DNA from 3 places in the Kitasatospora sp. NPDC015120 genome. Region 2 is predicted to be linked to each of the others. Evidence: riboswitches for the same ligand, from Rfam matches in the RefSeq annotation. Region 2 holds a riboswitch; each other region holds the start of a gene.
What was found. Region 2 has a riboswitch for cyclic di-AMP ahead of ACF1AK_RS04890 (transglycosylase family protein). Riboswitches for the same ligand answer to the same signal wherever they lie in the genome.
Positions count from the first base shown of each region.

Region 1: linked by a shared signal. The riboswitch ahead of ACF1AK_RS01420 (NlpC/P60 family protein) and the one ahead of ACF1AK_RS04890 (transglycosylase family protein) in region 2 are both predicted to bind cyclic di-AMP.
Region 3: linked by a shared signal. The riboswitch ahead of ACF1AK_RS08725 (M23 family metallopeptidase) and the one ahead of ACF1AK_RS04890 (transglycosylase family protein) in region 2 are both predicted to bind cyclic di-AMP.

Region 1 is NZ_JBIBVJ010000001.1:326,071-329,310, forward strand. It holds gene ACF1AK_RS01415 (NlpC/P60 family protein) at 1-520, opposite strand, end outside; gene ACF1AK_RS01420 (NlpC/P60 family protein) at 771-1,958, opposite strand; cyclic di-AMP (ydaO/yuaA leader) riboswitch at 1,969-2,121, opposite strand; gene ACF1AK_RS01425 (NlpC/P60 family protein) at 2,485-3,240, opposite strand, start outside.
Region 2 is NZ_JBIBVJ010000002.1:8,065-11,304, reverse strand. It holds gene ACF1AK_RS04900 (SDR family NAD(P)-dependent oxidoreductase) at 1-8, opposite strand, end outside; gene ACF1AK_RS04895 (cytochrome P450) at 238-1,524, shown strand; cyclic di-AMP (ydaO/yuaA leader) riboswitch at 1,756-1,904, shown strand; gene ACF1AK_RS04890 (transglycosylase family protein) at 1,910-2,860, shown strand; gene eno (phosphopyruvate hydratase) at 3,104-3,240, shown strand, end outside.
Region 3 is NZ_JBIBVJ010000002.1:872,957-876,196, reverse strand. It holds gene ACF1AK_RS08730 (hypothetical protein) at 1-629, shown strand, start outside; gene ACF1AK_RS08725 (M23 family metallopeptidase) at 688-1,545, opposite strand; cyclic di-AMP (ydaO/yuaA leader) riboswitch at 1,558-1,716, opposite strand; gene ACF1AK_RS08720 (YiaA/YiaB family inner membrane protein) at 1,962-2,252, shown strand; gene ACF1AK_RS08715 (alpha/beta fold hydrolase) at 2,388-3,215, shown strand.

The DNA.
Region 1 (3,240 bases), on a different contig from region 2:
CCAGCTTGGCGGTGGTCTCGGCCCGGCGCTGGTCGAGCACCCGCTGACGGCCCCGCAGCTCGTGCAGGGCCTCGTTCTGCCGCTCGGCGCTCTGGTCGAGGGCCCGGGCGCGGGAGAGGTAGGCCTCCGGGTCGGTGGAGAGCATCAGCTGGACGGTCCGGGTCATCCCGCCGCCGCGGTACTCGGCGCCGGCCACGGTGGCGAGTTCGCCGCGCAGCCGGTTGAGCTCGTCCTGGGAGACGGCGATCTGCTGCTGCAGCGTGCCGGTCTCGTGCTGGAGCCGCTGCTGGGCCTCCTGGGCGGCGTTGTAGCGCTCGGAGGCCTGCTCGGCCTCGTCGTAGAGCTGCTCCACCTGGGCCTTGACGTCCTTGCGGTCGGCCGGGGCGTCCGGCGGGCCGGGCACGGCCCGGGCACTGCCGCCGGCCGTCACGCCCAACGCGGTGGCGGCCGCCGCGGTGAGCACCAGCGCCCGGGCGAGCACGTGCGCACCTGACAGCGGGGAACGGCGGTGCACGGCCATGCGACGTCGGCTCCGATCCTGGCCCGGCCCGCCGCCGCACCGGGGCGGGCGGCTGTCGAAGCGGGCGTCCGGTGGCAGACGTTAGCGAGTCGGGGCAACCGATTCCAAACCCCTCCGAACCCGAATATTCGGACACTCGTCGGACGTCAGATCGGTTCGCGGACCGAGCGTCCCGGCGGGCCGGGGAATGCCGCGGGCCCGGTCCCCCCGTGCGGGGGAACCGGGCCCGGCGGAGCCTGCCGACCGTGGGTCAGAGGCGCACGATGGTGTTGACCGGCATGTTGGACGCGGCCTCGTAGCGGACCGACGCGCCCGGCTTCGGGGCGTGGATGACCTGGCCGCCGCCGACGTAGATGCCCACGTGGTGGCGGTCGCCGTAGAAGATCACCAGGTCGCCGGGCTGGGCCTTGGAGATGTCCGAGCCGATCTGGGTGCCGGCGGTGGCCTGCGCCTGCGAGGTGCGCGGCAGCGACACGCCCGCCTGGGCGTACGCCCAGCCGGTGAGGCCCGAGCAGTCGAAGGAGTTCGGGCCGGTGGCGCCGTACACGTACGGGGAGCCGAGCTTGCTCTCCGCGGCGGCGATCGCGGCGGCGGCGCGCGAGCTGTTGGCGGCGGGCGCCGCCGGGGCGGCCGGCTTGGCGGCGGCCGGGGCCTGGGCCGGGGCCGGGGCCGGGGCGGCCGTGGACGGCGCGCTCGGGTTGCTGCGGTTGGCGTCGCGGGAGGCGCGCTCGGCGTCGGCCTTCTCCTTGGCGGCCTTGGCGGCCTCGGCCTTGGCGGCGTCCGCCTTGGCCTTGGCCTCGGCGGCGGCCTTCTCCTCGGCCGCGCGCAGGGCCTGGCGCTCCTGCTCGGTGAGCGTGTTGAGCAGGTCCTGGGCCTTCTGCAGCTTGCCCTGGACGTCCTCCTTGGAGGACTTCAGCTGCTGGGTGGTGGCCTCCAGCTCGGCGAGCTTGGCCTGGGTCTCGGTGCGGTCCTGGTCGAGCCTGCGCTGCTGCTCCTGGAGCTCCTTCAGCGCGCCGGACTGCGTGGAACCGGCCTGGTTCAGGGCGTCGGCCTGGCTGAGGAAGTTGTCCGGGCTGGCGGAGAGCATCAGCTGGACGGTCTGCGAGATGCCGCCCGTGCGGTACTGCTCACCGGCGATCTCGGCGAGGCCGCCCTGCGCCTCGGTGACCGAGGCCTGCTGACGGGCCACCTTGTCCTGCAGCTCGGCGACCTGCTTCTGCAGCTCCTGCTGCTTGGCCTGGGCGCCGTTGTACTTCTCGGTGGCGACCTCGGCCTGCTCGTTGAGCTGGTCGACCTGCTCCTTGACCTGGTCCTTGGTCGGCGTCGGGTCGGCGTGGGCGCCGGACTGCGCGGAGAGGGCGACGGCAGCGGCGGCGACACCGGTCAGGATCGAGACACGGGCGCGGCCGGCGGGCTTGGGACGACGATGGGACGCCACGAAGGCGGACTCCTTCTTCCTCATCCGCCTACCGGGTGAGCTGACGGGTTCGGGCGGAAGCGTGCCCTACGACGCCTCACCCGCCGCTCGCGCGGCCGGCCTGGCGCCGATTCACCCCAGAGGAACGTGGTTCCCCGGCTCCGCTCCACAGCGGACCCCCGACTGCTGGGCCCTCACTCGGAGGGATGACCCGAAGGCCCCCTCCCGCTGCTTCACGAACTCGGCGGCGAACCCCGCCGCCACCCAGGCTGGGTGATCGACTGTGCGTGGTTCGAGGCACGACCCTAGTAACAGATCCGTGATCCGTTCAAATCCTTGTCAGAAAAAAGTCGGAAGAATACCCAAGTTCCCTTGTGAAAATGACGGAACGTGATCACACCCCCACGTCGGGCTGATCATTCCCCGTCAGCCGGTCGAATGCGCGGCCGAAACGTCAGCGCCACCCCCGAGTGGAGGTGGCGCTGATCACAGGAGCCGGGACGGGCCACCCGGGCGTGTCGTGGCGACCCGTCAGACCGGCCGGCCGTCAGACCCGGCGGATCGTGTTGATCTTCATGGCGTCGGCCTTCATCACCTTCACCACGTCACCGGTGCGCGGCGCGTGCACCACCATGCCGTTGCCGATGTACATGCCGACGTGGCTGCGGTCGTCGCGGTAGATGACCAGGTCGCCCGGCTGGGCCTCGGCCAGGGAGGGCACCCGGGTGCCGTAGTTGCCCTGGGCCTGCGAGGTGCGCGGCAGCGAGACGCCGGCCTTGCCGTACGCCCAGACCATCAGGCCGGAGCAGTCGAAGGTGTTCGGGCCGGAATCGCCCCAGCCGTAGGGCGAGCCCTGCTTGCTCATCGCGAGGGCGACCGCGGAGCCCGCCTTGCCGCTCGCCTGCGGCAGGCTGCCCAGGTCGGTGCGCTCCGAGCCGCGGGAGGCGCGGTCGGCCTGCTGCTGGGCCGCCTTCAGGGCCGCGCGGTCGGCGGCGCTGAGCGAGTTCAGCAGCTCCTGGGCCTCCCGGAGCTTCTTGTTGACCTCGGCCTTGGTCTGGTTCAGGTCCTTGGTGGTGCTGTCCAGCGAGGCCAGCACGGCGGCGGCCTCGGCCTTCTGCTGGTCGAGCCGGCGCTGCTGGTCCTGCAGGCCCTTGAGCGCCTCGGCCTGGCTGGAGCTGGCCTGCTGGACGCTGGAGGCCTTGTCCAGGTAGCCGGACGGGTCGGAGGTGAGCATCAGCTGCACGGACGGGTCGATGCCGCCGGTGCGGTACTGCTCGCCCGCCACCTCGGCCAGCCCGGCCTG
Region 2 (3,240 bases):
ACCCGCATGGCCTTGCTCCTCCCTGTGGGCGGCTCCGCACCGGCGCCCACGGACATCTTGCGGAGGATCGTAGGCAGGTCCTGACCCTCCGCAACAGGAATTACCCCTCAGGTGACCAGGCTCACGCCTGCCGCGCGCGGCGGACCTCGCCCGGACCCCGCCCGGACCCCACCGGTCACCGCGCCCCCGCGCGCACGCCGTGCGGTGGCCGGGACACGCCCGGGATACCGTCGACCCATGCCAGCTCAGCCCGCCTCCCCCCGTCCGCCCCTGTTCACCTGGGAGTTCGCCGCCGATCCGTACCCCGCGTACGCCTGGCTGCGCGAGCACGAGCCGGTGCACCGGACCACCCTGCCGAGCGGGGTGGAGGCCTGGCTGGTCACCCGGTACGCGGACGCCCGGCAGGCGCTCGCGGACAGCCGGCTCTCCAAGAACCCGGTGCACCACAGCGAGCAGGCCCACCGCACCGGCCGGGTCGGCATCCCGGGCGAGCGGCAGGCCGACCTGATGACCCACCTGCTGAACATCGACCCGCCGGACCACACCCGGCTGCGCCGTCTGGTGTCGAAGGCGTTCACACCGCGCCGGGTGGCCGCCTTCGAGCCACGGGTGCAGCAGCTGACCGACCGGCTGATCGACGGCTTCGCGGCGCGCGGGTCCGCCGACCTGATCCACGAGTTCGCGTTCCCGCTCCCCATCTACGCGATCTGCGACCTGCTCGGGGTGCCGGCCGAGGACCAGGACGACTTCCGGGACTGGGCCGGGATGATGATCCGGCACGGCGGCGGTCAGCGCGGCGGCGTGGGGCGCGCGGTGAAGCGGATGCGCGCCTATCTGGCGGAGCTGATCCACCGCAAGCGGGCCGACCTCGGCGACGACCTGATCTCGGGGCTGATCCGGGCGAGCGACCACGGCGAGCACCTGACCGAGAACGAGGCCGCGGCGATGGCCTTCATCCTGCTGTTCGCCGGCTTCGAGACCACGGTCAACCTGATCGGCAACGGCGTGTACGCGCTGCTGCGCAACCCGGGACAGCGCGCGCTGCTGCAGGAGTCGGTCGGCCGCGGCGAGAGCGCGCTGCTGGAGACCGGCATCGAGGAACTCCTGCGCTACGACGGGCCGGTGGAGCTGGCGACCTGGCGGTTCGCGACCAGTCCGCTGACCATCGGCGGGGTGGGGATCCCGGTCGGCGACCCGGTGCTGGTGGTGCTCGCCGCCGCGGACCGGGACCCGGCGCGGTTCGCCGACGAGAACACCCTGGACCTGGCCCGGACGGACAACCCGCACCTGGGCTTCGGGCACGGCATCCACTACTGCATCGGGGCCCCGCTGGCACGGCTGGAGGGGCGGGCCGCGCTGGCCACCCTGCTGACCCGGCTGCCGGACCTCGGACTCGCCGCGGACCCGGTGGACCTGCGCTGGCGCGGTGGTCTGATCATGCGTGGACTCCGTGAACTTCCGGTGGAATTCACACCGGAGAAAGCGCCCGGCGAGGAGCCTCCGAAGACCGGCTCCGGGGGCTGACGCCTCGGCACAACACGCTGACGGGAACTCTCCGTTGCCTCGTTCCCAGGGGTCTGAACCACCCTCAATCCGGACATACCACCTCGGTTGGTAGGCAATCCATCACATGACGTGATGTCCATGTGATACCGACGATATGAGCTTGTGATTGCTCTGAGGATCTGTCTACTCTCCCTGGAGTTCGCAGCTGCGAGCCCCGTGCGCGGAACGCCGAGTCCTGCCCGCCGTGCCACGGGAAGCCGACCAGAACCCTGGGCAGGGGCGGGGGACCCAGGTTTTGCGCCGTCTCCCACGGCTAGGGGTGAAGCCGCCTCCGCGCGGCCGGGCCACCTCCCGGTCCGAACCCGACAGCTCACCTCGCAGGCGTGCGGAGAGGGACGTCTTCATGCTGTTCGTTGGAACCGGTCGTCACCGTCGCCGTACCCAGGCCGAGAAGGCCATCGCCGTCGCCGGTGTCGCCGGCGTCGGACTGGCCATGCCGATCCTGAGCGCCACCGGCGCCTCCGCCGCCCCGGTCTCCACCTGGGACGCGGTCGCCCAGTGCGAGAGCGGCGGCAACTGGAGCATCAACACCGGCAACGGCTTCTACGGCGGCCTCCAGTTCACCTCCAGCACCTGGAAGGCGTACGGCGGCACCGCCTACGCGCCGCAGGCCAACCAGGCCTCCAAGGCCCAGCAGATCTCGGTCGCCGAGAAGGTGCTCGCCTCGCAGGGCCCGGGCGCCTGGCCGGTCTGCTCCAAGAAGGCCGGCCTGAGCAAGGGCGGCGCCCCGGCGGCGGTCGACACCTCGACGGACGCCAAGCCGGCCGCCCCGAAGCCCCAGGTCCCGCAGGCCGCCCAGGAGGCCGAGCCGCAGCAGGAGACCGCGAAGCCCGCCGCGCCGAAGCACGCCGCACCCAAGCAGCAGGCCCCGCAGCAGGCCGCCAAGCCGCAGGCGCAGCAGTACGCGCCGAAGCACGCCGCGCCCCGGCAGGAGGCCCCGCAGACGCAGCAGCAGTCGCCGGCCTTCTCCGGCAAGGCCGGCTGGGACGCCGACGCCAAGGTGTTCTGGTACCAGAGCAACGGCGCCTGGTACTGGACCAGCCACCAGAGCGTCTACCAGCAGTACGCCGGCCAGCAGGCCGCCGCCCCGGCCGCTCCCGCCGCCCAGGCCGCCCCCGCCGCGCAGCAGCCGGCCGGCCAGGGCTACACCGTCCGCTCCGGCGACACCCTCGCCGGGATCGCCACCGCCCAGGGCGTCTCCGGCGGCTGGCAGGCCCTGTACGACGGCAACCGCGGCACCGTCGGCGCCGACCCGAACCTGATCGTCCCGGGCCAGGTGCTGACCCTCGCCTGACGGCCGGTCCGGCCGCACGCGACGAAGGGGGACCGATCGGTCCCCCTTCGTCCGCATCCGGCCCCCTCGGGTCGGGCAACCAGGTGAACTACCGGTGGGTAGCCGGGCCACACGCTGAGACGGAGCCGAGGCCGACGTGGTCCGGACAGCCCGTGCGGTTAGGCTCTGGTCGTAACGACTCCGCAATCGTCCGGCCGACAGCACCCACCGTCAGCCGAACCTGCTTCCGCTAGGAGATGCCTCGTGCCGTCCATCGATGTCGTCGTCGCCCGTGAGATCCTCGACTCGCGCGGCAACCCCACGGTCGAGGTCGAGGTCGGCCTCGACGACGGCAGCACCGGCCGTGCCGCCGTCCCCTCGGGTGCCTCCACCGGTGCCTT
Region 3 (3,240 bases), 860 kb from region 2:
CCGACCACCAGCGGGCGGCGAAGCGGCTGAACGCCAAGCGGCAGCAGCGGCTGCACGCCGAGGCCGAGTGGCAGGGCGAGGTGGCGGCCGGTCTGCTGCGCCGGGCGGACCTGGTGACCTGGCCCCGGCTGTACGCGCTGCTGCTGCGCGCGGCCGGGGTGGACACCGGGGACGAGGCGGCGGTGCGGGCCTGGCTGGAGGGGTTCCGGGAGCTCCCGGCGCGGGAGCGGACGGCGGCCTTCACGGCGCTGGAGGCGGACGGCGTGCTGGACGCCGTGGACGACGGGGGCTGGGACGGCGGGGCGCGGACGCTGGCGGTCGGCATGGCCACCGACGGCGCCCGGCGGCTGCTGGAGCAGGGGCTGATGGAGCGCAGCTACCGGAACCTGGCGGAGCTGACGGCGCTGGGCCAGCCGATGCCGGAGGAGCTGGCCGGGGACTTCGGGGCGTTCGAGGAGGCCGCCGTCCGGGTGGCGCTGGAGCTGGCCGGCGCGTGGACGGTGCCGGGGCTGCCGCGGCTGCTGGTCGAGGAGTTCCCGGAGCTGGCGCCGGAGCCGGGGCAGGCGGAGATCGACGCGTACCTGGCCGGGCTGGAGCAAGCCGGGGACGAGGCCCTGGCCGGGGCGTAGGAACGCACGAGGGGCCCCGGCCGGACGGCCGGGGCCCCTCGTCGCGGGCGGGGAGGCGTCAGGGGGTGACGCCGCGCTGCTCGAACCAGGCCTCCGGGTCGACGGGCGCGCCGCCGCCGGGGCGGACCTCGACGTGCAGGTGGGCGCCGGTGACGTTGCCGGTCGCGCCGACCTTGCCGATCTGCTGGCCGGGGACGACCTTGCCGGAGCCCTTGATGATCGAGGAGAGGTGGCAGTACCAGATCTCGGTGCCGTCGGGCAGGGTCTCGACGATCCGGTAGCCGTAGGCACCGGCCCAGCCGGCCGAGGTGATGGTGCCCTGGCCGACCGCGTAGACCGGCTCGCCCTGGTCGGCGGCGAAGTCCAGGCCGGTGTGCAGGTGGGCCCAGTAGCGGGCGCTCTGGCCGTAGTGGGCGGAGAGCCGGTAGTCGCGCACCGGCAGCTTGATGGCGGCGAGCTTGGCCTTCTCGGCCTCCTCGGCGGCGCGCCTGGCCTGCTCCTGCTGGGCGACCTGGGCGGCGCGCTTGGCCTCGGCCTCCTGGGCGGCCTGGACGCGGGCGTTCTCCTCGGCCGCGGTGCGCTGGCTGTCGGCCTGCTGCTGGATGCGCGCGGCGAGGGCGAGGCCGGGGTCGGCGGAGAGGGTGGCCGGCAGCTCGTCGGGCGCCTCGACGGCGGGCGCGGCGGCCGGGGTGGCGGAGGCGAAGCCGGTGGCGCCCAGGGTGGCGGCGACGGCGGTGACACCGAGCAGCGGAGCGGTGCCGCGGCCCTGACGGGGCATCCGGTGCCGGCTGGTCCCGTCGGCCGGCGGGGCGGTCTGGTCGGCGGGGCCGCCGAACGGGCCCTGCCCGGCGAACGGGCCGGGGTGGTCGAGCAGCTGGGTGCCGGACGGGTGTGCCGGGGTGTGCGTCGACGCCACGGAGGCGCGCTCCTTTCCTTCCTTCGCGCCTACCGGGTTAGCTGACGGGTTCGGAGCAGGAAGGTCTCCTACGGCCGGGCCTGGGCCTGGCCGATTCACCCCAAGGAACGTGGTTCCCCGGCTCCCTGGCCTGCCCGGAGGCCGGCCGGCGGGATTAGGCGACGGCGCACGGTGCCGTCTGGGTACGGCGTTGCGGACCGCGCTGCGTTATCAAACGTTAATCCGAGAGCCCCCCGATTCCAAGCCGTCCGTTGCCGACGGCGGGATCCGGACCGGGTACCACGCGACCCGGTGGGCGATTTGGGATGTTTGATGACAACTGACACTACCGAACGTGTCGGGACGTCAACGAACGGCCCCTCACTTGAGTACGCCTACTCATGTGCGACCGGGCCGGGCGCGGCCATCCTGACGCCATGAGCGCACCGATGCAGTCCCGCACCACGGCCGCGTACCACCTCCAGGCCGTGCTGTCCTTCGCCCTCTCCGGCACCGCCCTCGGCGTCGGGATCGCCTTCCTCCCGGTGGAGCCGTGGACCCGGGCGTTCCTCGCCCTCGGCCTGCTCTACACGATCACCTCCACCTTCACCCTCGCCAAGGTGGTCCGGGACAAGCAGGAGACCACCGAGCTGGTGACCCGGGTCGACCAGGCGCGGCTGGACAAGCTGCTGACCGAGCACGACCCGTTCCGGGTGGAGGGCGCCTGACCGGCCCGCCCGGCCGGTCGCCGACGGCGGGCGGGCCGGGCGGGCGAGCGCCGATGGCTTGACGGCTAAGGCTATTAGCCATAGCTTTATGGCTATCGGCACTCAGCCGACGGTCCCCGCCCCAGGAGGCTCCCCATGAACGGCACCCTCGCCCCCGTCACCCGCCACCTCGACCTGCCCGGCGGCCGGATCGCCTTCGACGACACCGCGCACGGCGAGGGCGTCCCGGTCGTCCTGCTCCCCGGGATGCTCGACAGCCGGGCCGCCTACCGGCACCTGCGCCCGCTGCTGACCGCCGCCGGCCGCCGGGTGATCACCATGGACCTGCGCGGCTTCGGCGAGTCCTCGATCCTCTGGGACGACTACTCCCCCGCCGCGATCGCCGGCGACGTCCTCGCCCTGCTGGACCACCTGGGCATCGACCGGGCCGTGCTGGCCGGCAACTCCTACACCGGCGCCAGCGTCGTGAAGGCCGCCGGGGACGCCCCGGACCGGGTCGCCGGCATCGTCCTGCTGGACGCCTTCGTCGAGAACGTGCCGCCGAACGCGCTGCAGCGCCTGGCGGTCGGCGCGATGGGCGCGCTGCTGGTGCGCTCGCCCGCGTTCTGGGGCCTGTACCACCGCAAGGCGGCCTTCCCGGGCCCCAAGCCGGCCGACCACGAGGAGTACGTGGCCGGGCTGGTCGCCGCGCTGCGCACCCCGGGCCGCAGGACCGCCACCCGCGGCTACGTGCGCGGTGACTCCGCGCCCGTCGGCTGGACCGCCGCCGTGCGCTGCCCGGTGCTGGTCGTGATGGGCTCGAAGGACCCCGACTTCGCGAAGCCGGAGCTGGTCGCCGACCGGCAGGCCGCCGCGCTGAACGCGCGCAAGGTGATGATCGAGGGCGCGGGCCACTACCCGATGGCCGACCACCCGCGGGCCACTGCCGACGCCCTGCTGTCCTTCCTCGCCGACCTGGCCTGAGCGCCGCCGAACCGCCCCGCGCCTG